2 regions of the Streptomyces sp. HP-A2021 genome follow, and region 2 is predicted to be linked to the other one. Evidence: riboswitches for the same ligand, from Rfam matches in the RefSeq annotation. Region 2 holds a riboswitch; the other holds the start of a gene.
The links. Region 2 has a riboswitch for thiamine pyrophosphate ahead of MQE23_RS13080 (thiamine ABC transporter substrate-binding protein). Riboswitches for the same ligand answer to the same signal wherever they lie in the genome.
Positions count from the first base shown of each region.

Region 1 (4,343 bases), 2.1 Mb from region 2:
CCAGGAAGGCTCGCTCGCCGACTTCGACGCCCATCTCGACGAGGCCCTGGACCGCATCCTCGCGGAACAGGGCGCCGGCTGAGGCACCCGTCGGGCGGCACGGTGGAGTAACGCTTCACCGGATCCCGCCGAGCCGTGCAGGAACGCTTCCCTGCGGCAGGGCAGATGGCTCCGGAGCTCGAGAGGCGTCAGCGCTTACGGCGCCGGCCCCTCCCCCCGCGTGCCGGGACAGCGGCGGCCTCCGCGGCCGGCTGCGCTCCCGGGCGGTCGGCCGAGACCACCAGTGCCGCAAGGGCCGTGGTGACCGGCACCGAGGCGACCAGGCCGATCGAACCGACCAGCGTGCGCACGATCTCCTCCGCGACCAGCTCGCTGTTGGCGACCGTCCCGACACCGCTCTGCGCGATGGAGAACAGCAGGAGCAGCGGCAGCGCGGCACCCGCGTAGGCGAGGACCAGGGTGTTGACGACCGAGGCGATGTGGTCGCGGCCGATCCGGATCCCCGCGCGGTAGAGGCCACGCCAGCCCATGGACGGATTGGCCTCGTGCAGCTCCCAGACCGCCGACGTCTGCGTGACCGTCACGTCGTCGAGCACACCGAGCGATCCGATGATGACGCCGGCGAGCAGCAGACCGCTCATGTCGATCGTCGGGTAGAGGCCGTGGATCAGACCGGTGTTGTCGTCGGTGTTGCCGGTGAGCGCGGCCCAGTCGATGAACAGCGAGCCGAGAACGCCGATCAGCAGCAGCGAGATCAGGGTGCCGAGCACCGCTACGGAGGTCCGCGCGGACAGGCCATGACACAGATACAGGGCGATGAGCATGATGGCGCTCGCGCCCACCACCGCCACGAGCAGCGGGTTCGAGCCCTGAAGGATCGCGGGCAGGATGAAGAAGTTCAGCACCATGAAGCTGATGGCCAGCGAGACCAGGGCCATGACACCCCGCAGTCGCCCGACGACCACGACGGCGAGGGCGAAGATACCGGCGAGCAGCGCCAAGGGCAGGCGGCGGTTGATGTCGGTGACCGAGTACTGGAGGTCCTTCGGCGCGGAGGGCTCGTAGGCGACCACGACCTTCTGGCCCTCGTGCAACTGGCGGGACTGGTCCGGCTGGACGATCTCGGTGAAGGTACGGCCCTTGTCCTTGCCGCTGTCGACCCGGATCGTCGCCCGCTTGCAGGTGCCGTTCTCCTGCTGCACCGCGGAGGAGCCCTCGGCGGTGGAGGTGTCGCCGGTCGGCGGGACGCCCGAGGCGCCGGCCTCCTTGCAGCTCACCGACACGACCTTGGTGACCGAGGCCTCCTGTGTCTGCCGGTCGAAGCCGACGCCGGTGCGCTCGTGCGGCGGGGCGCCGCCCGGCCACAGCACGGCGAGACCGACCAGCACGGCGGCGGCGAAGGGGATCAGGACCGCCGCGATGACCTTGCGCAAGTGCATGGAGACGGGCGTGGCAGGACCATGGTTGTGGCTGTGCGAGTGCCCGTGCCCGCCGCCCGGGGCGGAGCCGGGTCCGTTTCCGTGACCGTGCCCGTCGTCGCCACCGCCGTGCCCGTCGCCTCCACCGTGCCCGTGGCCTCCGCCCGGACCGGGTCCTTCGCCGTACCCGTCGTCTCCGCCGCGCCCGTGGCCTCCGCCGGGCCTGTCGCCTTCTCCGTGCCCGTACCCGTCGCCTCCGCCGGGCCTGTCGCCCTCTCCGGGGCCAGGGCCGTGCCAGCCTCCGGAACCGGCACCGTACGTACCGGCCGGACCGGCACTGTGGCCGCTGCCGGGACCGGGCCTGTGCCCCTGTGTCTGTCCCCGGGCAGGCCCGTGCCCGCCCCCGGCGGCGAAATCGTGCTCGTGTCCACGGCCGTTGCCGTTGCCGGCGCCGGATCCGCGGGGCGGTTCGGGCGGTGGGTAAGGAGGACGCTGCGTCGTGGTCACCGACCGATCATCGCAAGAACGAGGGGGGCCCTCTGTTCACCGCGCCAGAATTGCCGCTAGCGTGGAGGCACCTTTTGTACACGCGGGAGCTCGGAGCACCGGGCTGAGAGGGCGCTGACCTCCGTCCCAGCGATGTTTCACATGAAACATCACCGAAGTCGAGTGATGTTTCACACGGAACGTCGGCAGACGGAAGCCGCTGCGTCGACCGCCGAACCTGTTACCGGGTAATGCCGGCGTAGGGAGTAGGTCTCATGACCAACAAGGACGCACGCACGCCTGCCTCCGTTCAGGACGCACAGTCCGAGGAGGCCGGGAAGTCCATCGGCTGGCACAAGGCGTACATCGAGGGCACCCGCCCCGACCTGCGCGTGCCGGTCCGTCAGGTGCATCTCACCAACGGGCAGTCGGTCACGCTGTACGACACATCCGGCCCGTACACCGATCCGCTCGTCGAGACCGACGTCCGCAGGGGCCTGCCGCCGCTGCGCGAGAACTGGATCATCGCCCGTGGCGACACCGAGGAGTATGCGGGCCGCCCCGTCCGTCCCGAGGACGACGGCATCAAGCACACCTCACCCCGCGGCGGCCTGCGCAACCTCGACGCCGTCTTCCCCGGACGGCCGCGCCAGCCGCGCCGCAGCCGGGACGGCAAGGCCGTCACACAGCTCGCGTACGCCCGCCGCGGCGAGATCACGCCCGAGATGGAATACGTCGCCATCCGGGAGAACGTGTCGCCCGAGGTGGTGCGTGACGAGATCGCGGCGGGCCGGGCGGTGCTCCCGGCCAACGTCAACCACCCGGAGATCGAGCCGATGATCATCGGCAAGCGGTTCCTGGTGAAGGTCAACGCCAACATCGGCAACTCGGCGGTGACGTCCTCCATCGAGGAGGAGGTCGAGAAGATGACCTGGGCGACCCGTTGGGGCGCCGACACGGTCATGGACCTGTCCACCGGCCGCAACATCCACACCACACGCGAGTGGGTGCTGCGCAACTCCCCCGTGCCCATCGGCACCGTGCCGCTCTACCAGGCCCTGGAAAAGGTCGACGGCAAGGCCGAGGAGCTGACCTGGGACATCTACAAGGACACGGTCATCGAACAGGCCGAGCAGGGCGTGGACTACATGACGGTCCACGCGGGCGTGCGCCTGCCGTACGTGCCGCTGACGGCCAACCGCAAGACCGGCATCGTCTCGCGCGGCGGCTCGATCATGGCCGCCTGGTGCCTCGCGCACCACAAGGAGTCGTTCCTGTACGAGAACTTCGAGGAGCTCTGCGAGATCCTCGCCGCGTACGACGTCACGTACTCCCTCGGCGACGGCCTGCGGCCGGGCTCGATCGCGGACGCCAACGACGAGGCGCAGTTCGCCGAACTCCGGACTCTCGGGGAACTCAACCGGATCGCGAAGCGTTTCAACGTACAGACCATGATCGAAGGCCCGGGCCACGTCCCGATGCACAAGATCAAGGAGAACATCGACCTTCAGCAGGAGATCTGCGATGAAGCTCCGTTCTATACGCTCGGCCCGCTGACCACGGACGTCGCACCGGCGTACGACCACATCACCTCCGGCATCGGCGCCGCGATGATCGCCTGGTGGGGCACGGCCATGCTGTGTTACGTCACGCCCAAGGAGCACCTGGGCCTGCCGAACCGTGACGACGTCAAGACCGGCGTCATCACCTACAAGATCGCCGCCCACGCCGCGGACCTCGCCAAGGGACACCCGGGTGCCCAGGAGTGGGACGACGCGCTGTCCGACGCCCGTTTCGAGTTCCGGTGGGAGGACCAGTTCAACCTGGCCCTCGACCCGGACACGGCACGGGAGTTCCACGACGAGACCCTGCCGGCGGAGCCCGCCAAGACGGCTCACTTCTGCTCGATGTGCGGTCCCAAGTTCTGCAGCATGAAGATCTCGCAGGACATCCGCCGTGAACACGGCGGCTCCAAGGCCGAGATCGAGGACGGCATGGCCCAGAAGTCGAAGGAGTTCGCGGCGAGCGGGAACCGCGTGTACCTGCCGATCGCGGACTGACGCGGCCCGCGGCATTGATCGCGTAACGGAAAACAGCACGGCGTCGCCTGTCCGGTCCAAGATCCCTACTGTCGTGGCATGGATGGGATCGATGTGGTCAACGGTGTCGTGGGCGCCGCACTCGGCATGGTGTTCGCCGTGCTGTTCCAGCAGCCGTTGCAGGACGCGTGGTACCGCCTGCGCAGACGCTCCACCAGCGCGGTCCGGAGCCTGGGGCGGCGTGACGAGTCGGCGCCCGCCTGGCGGGCGTTCTCCCTCGGGCCGCTCCAGACGTCCGCCCTCATCGTCGAGGGCGACGGAGAGCTGCCCATATCGCCCGAAACCGTCCACGTACACGTACTCGACGAGGAGGTGACGCTGCCCGCGGACATGGCCGGCT
Region 1 is NZ_CP094344.1:5,049,150-5,053,492, forward strand. Features, by position in the region: gene MQE23_RS22700 (SsgA family sporulation/cell division regulator) at 1-82, shown strand, start outside; gene MQE23_RS22705 (YibE/F family protein) at 189-1,925, opposite strand; TPP riboswitch at 1,998-2,187, shown strand; gene thiC (phosphomethylpyrimidine synthase ThiC) at 2,180-3,964, shown strand; gene MQE23_RS22715 (hypothetical protein) at 4,043-4,343, shown strand, end outside.
Region 1: another riboswitch for thiamine pyrophosphate. It lies ahead of thiC (phosphomethylpyrimidine synthase ThiC); the one in region 2 lies ahead of MQE23_RS13080 (thiamine ABC transporter substrate-binding protein).

Region 2 (4,343 bases):
GTCGTCCCTGGTCAGGGCCCGGTAGTAGCCGAAGCCGGATGCGTCCAGAGATCGCTGCACCAGCACGGCGAGCGGCAGCAGGAGCAGCACGACGACGGTGCCGAGCACCCCGCCCAGCAGCGCCCACTGCCCCGTGCCGCGCGGCCGGCGCGCGGTCGCGGACGGGTCCACCAGCCGCAGCGCGCTCTCCCGCCGCCGTACGGTCCAGGCGTGCAGGGCGAGGATCGCGCCCACAGCGACGAACTGGATCAACGTCAGCACGGCGGCCGTGGACAGGTCGAAGATCTCCGACGTCTGCCGGTAGATCTCCACCTCCAGGGTCGAGAACGTGGGCCCGCCGAGGATCTGGACGACACCGAAGGAGGTGAAGGTGAACAGGAAGACCATGAGCGCGGCGGCGGCCACGGCGGGCGCGAGCGCCGGCAGCGTGACCTGTCGCCAGGCCCGCAGCGGCGACGCCCCGAGCATCCGCGCGGCCTCCTCCTGCCGCGGGTCGAGCTGCGCCCACAGCCCGCCGACGGTCCGCACGACGACCGCGTAGTTGAAGAAGACGTGCGCGAGCAGGATCGCCCACACCGTCGTGTCCAGCCGTACGCCCCACAGCTCGTCGAGCAGCCCGCCGCGCCCGACCAGCGCCAGGAACGCCGTACCGACGACGACCGTCGGCAGCACGAACGGCACGGTCACGACCGCCCGCAGGACCTGCTTGCCGCGGAAGTCGAAGCGGGCGAAGACATACGCGCCGGGCAGTGCGACCAGCAGCGTGAGCGCCGTCGAGACGACCGCCTGCCAGGTGGTGAACCACAGGACGTGCCGGACGTCCGACTGGGCCAGCACCTCCCCGAGCCGCCCGAACTGCCAGACCCCGTCGACCTTCAGACCGCGCGCGACGATCGCGGCGACGGGGTAGGCGAAGAAGACCGCGAAGAACGCGACGGGCACGGCGATGAGCCCGAGCCGCGCCGCGCTCCCGCGCCGGTCCTTGCGGACGGCTGCTTCGGTCACTTCAGTACGAGCGAGGTCCACGACTTGACCCACTGGTCACGGTTGTCGGCGATCTTCGCCGGGTCCATGGTCTCCGGGTCCTTGGCCTGCGGCCCGTACTTCACGAACTCCGGCGGCACCTGGGCGCCCTCGCGCACCGGGTACACGTACATGTTGAGCGGCATGTCCTCCTGGAACCGCTCGCTGATCAGGAAGTCGAGGAGCGCCTTGCCACCCTTGCTGTTCTTCGCGTTGCTCAGCAGCCCGGCGTACTCGACCTGCCGGAAGCAGGTGCCCTGCGCGACCCCGGTCGGTGCCGTGCTGGGCTTCGGGTCGGTGTAGACGACCTCGACGGGCGGCGAGGAGGCGTACGACACGACGAGCGGCCGGTCCCCCTTGGCCTTCTTGCCGCCGGCCGAGCCGGAGAACTCCTCGTTGTAGGCCTGCTCCCAGCCGTCGACGACCTTCACGCCGTTGGCCTTGAGCTTCTTCCAGTACCCCGCCCAGCCCCCGTCGCCGTACTTCGCGGCGGTGCCGAGCAGGAAGCCCAGGCCGGGCGAGGAGGTGGAGGCGTTCTCGGTGACCAGGAGGTTCTTGTACTGGGGCTTGACCAGGTCGTCGAAGCTGCGCGGCGGGGCGAGCTTGTGGTCGGCGAAGTACTTCTTGTCGTAGTTGACGCAGATGTCGCCCGTGTCGATGGGCGTGACCCGGTGCTTGCCCTGGTCGGCCCGGTACTCCGGCGCGATCCGGTCCGCGCCCTTCGGCTCGTACGGCTGGAACAGGCCATTGTCGAGGGCGCGGGACAGCAGCGTGTTGTCGACGCCGAAGAAGACGTCGCCCTGCGGGTTGTCCTTGGTCAGGATGGCCTTGTTCACGGCCTGCCCGGCGTCGCCGTCCTTGAGGACGTTCACCTTGTAGCCGGACTGCTTCTCGAAGGCCGCGATGACGTCCTTCGAGGCGGCCCACGAGTCGTGGCTGACGAGGGTCACGGTCTTGGAGTCGCCGGACCCCTGGCCGCCGTCGGACGACCCGCACGCGGCGAGCGTGCCGGCCATGCCGAGCCCGACGGCCACGGCTGTCAGCCGCTTGAGGTTGTTGCTCACTGGATTCCTCCTGGAGGACCAGGAGAAGACGCGGCCCTGCCCGGGATCTCTGGGGGTCCCGGGCAGGGCGCAACAGCTCGAGTGATGACCGATCTCCCTACCCAGAATGACCTGGGCCAGGTTCGGAGGGTCTGCGGCCGTGTGCCGCACTCTCAGCGCTGTGGCGCTCCCCTGTCGGAATATGAAGGTGTCGGAAAATACGGTTGTGCTTACGCCGGTCAGACTACCGTTCGGTGGCCGCGAGCTGGCCACACGCCCCGTCGATCTCCTGACCACGGGTGTCCCGGATCGTCACCGGCACACCATGGGCCGCGATGGCCTCCACGAACGCCTTCTCGTCCTCCGGCCGGGAAGCCGTCCACTTCGACCCGGGCGTCGGGTTGAGCGGGATCAGGTTCACGTGCACGGGCCTGCCCTTGAGCATCCGCCCGAGCCGGTCACCGCGCCAGGCCTGATCGTTGATGTCCCGGATCAGCGCGTACTCGATGGACAGCCGGCGCCCGGACTTGGCGCTGTACTCGAAGCCTGCGTCCAGCACCTCCCGGACCTTCCACCGCGTGTTCACGGGGACGAGGGTGTCGCGCAGCTCGTCGTCGGGGGCGTGCAGTGAGATCGCGAGGCGGCACTTGAGGCCCTCGTCCGCGAACCGGTGGATGGCCGGGACGAGACCGACCGTCGAGACGGTGATCCCGCGCTGCGACAGCCCCAGGCCGTCGGGCTCGGGGTCGGTGAGCCGCCGGATGGAGCCGAGGACCCGGTTGTAGTTGGCGAGCGGCTCGCCCATGCCCATGAACACGATGTTGCTGAGCCGAGCCGGCCCGCCCGGCACCTCACCGTCCCTGAGCGCCCGCATACCGTCCACGATCTGGTGCACGATCTCGGCGGTGGACAGGTTCCGGTCGAGCCCCGCCTGCCCGGTCGCACAGAACGGGCAGTTCATCCCGCACCCGGCCTGCGAGCTGATGCACATGGTCACCCGGTCCGGGTAGCGCATCAGCACGGACTCGACGAGCGTCCCGTCGAACAGCCGCCACAGCGTCTTGCGGGTGGTGCCCTGATCGGTCGACAGATGCCGCACGACGGTCATCAGCTCGGGCAGCAGGGCCTCCTGCAGCCGCCCGCGCGACCCGGCCGGAATATCGGTCCACTGCTCCGGATCGTGCGCGTACCGCGCGAAGTAGTGCTGCGAGAGCTGCTTGGCACGAAACGGCTTCTCCCCGACAGCGGCAACGGCCTCCTTGCGCTCGGCAGGAGTGAGGTCGGCGAGATGCCGCGGCGGCTTCTTGGCTCCGCGCGGGGCGACGAAAGTGAGTTCTCCGGGTGCAGGCATAACTCGTCCAGTGTGGCAGATCAACTCCGGCGGCCCAGGCCAGAGCGGGGTGGGGGCGGTCACCCGTGGGCGTCGGCTGTCAGCGTTGGTCGGCCTCGGACGGCCCAGGGACGGCCCAGCACTGATCGAGGACGCCGTGATCACTGCCTTGTAAGCCCGGTGGCACGGGTGTACAACGACGTCGTGACAACTCAACCAACACGGGCGATGTGGTGGGCCGAATTGGCGGTCTTTCTCGCTGTGGCAGGAGCGACCCTCACGCTGATCATGTTTCTGTTGTCGCTGGCAGCCGGGCACCACTCGGTCTCTCTTGGCGTTGGGCCCTCATCCGTGCTGCTCGCCCTGTCCATCGGTGTCGGCATCTTCGGCAGCGGCCGGTTCAGGGCTTGGGGGTTGCGCCGCCGAGATGCGTCCCCCGCCAGGAGATCTTGAAAACCGTCCTGGCAGCGGTGTCACCGTGGGTTCAATCCCACCGCCTCCGCGTGATGAGCAGTGAGAACGGCCCCTGACCTGGGTAGATGGTCGGGGGCCGTTTCTGTGCTCGGAGTCCGTGGCTGCCCGCTGTTCCCCGCTGGTTCCCGCTCGATCGGGCACGGCAGGGACACGGAGTAGGGGGGAGCAATGCCAGGTGATGTGGCGGTTGCAGCGATCTCTGCGAGCTCCGCGCTTGCGGCGAGTCTGATCACTGGGCTTGTGACGTGGCTGGTGATGCGGACACAGCTACTGCACCAGGCGCGGGAACAGCGTTCGGCACGGCGTGAACAGCTACTCCGGGACGTGTGTGCCAAGTGTCTTGAAGCGATCAGCAAAGCCCGGCTGGAGCTGGTCGCCCTCGGTAGAGCATCCGTGGCTCAATCCGGCGAGTTGAGAGCTGCGGCAGAGCGGGAGCTGGACGTGGCCGTGAGGGCCCTGTTCACTCACAGGAC
Region 2 is NZ_CP094344.1:2,914,103-2,918,445, forward strand. Features, by position in the region: gene MQE23_RS13075 (iron ABC transporter permease) at 1-1,026, opposite strand, end outside; gene MQE23_RS13080 (thiamine ABC transporter substrate-binding protein) at 1,002-2,039, opposite strand; TPP riboswitch at 2,164-2,270, opposite strand; gene rlmN (23S rRNA (adenine(2503)-C(2))-methyltransferase RlmN) at 2,311-3,417, opposite strand; gene MQE23_RS13090 (hypothetical protein) at 4,039-4,343, shown strand, end outside.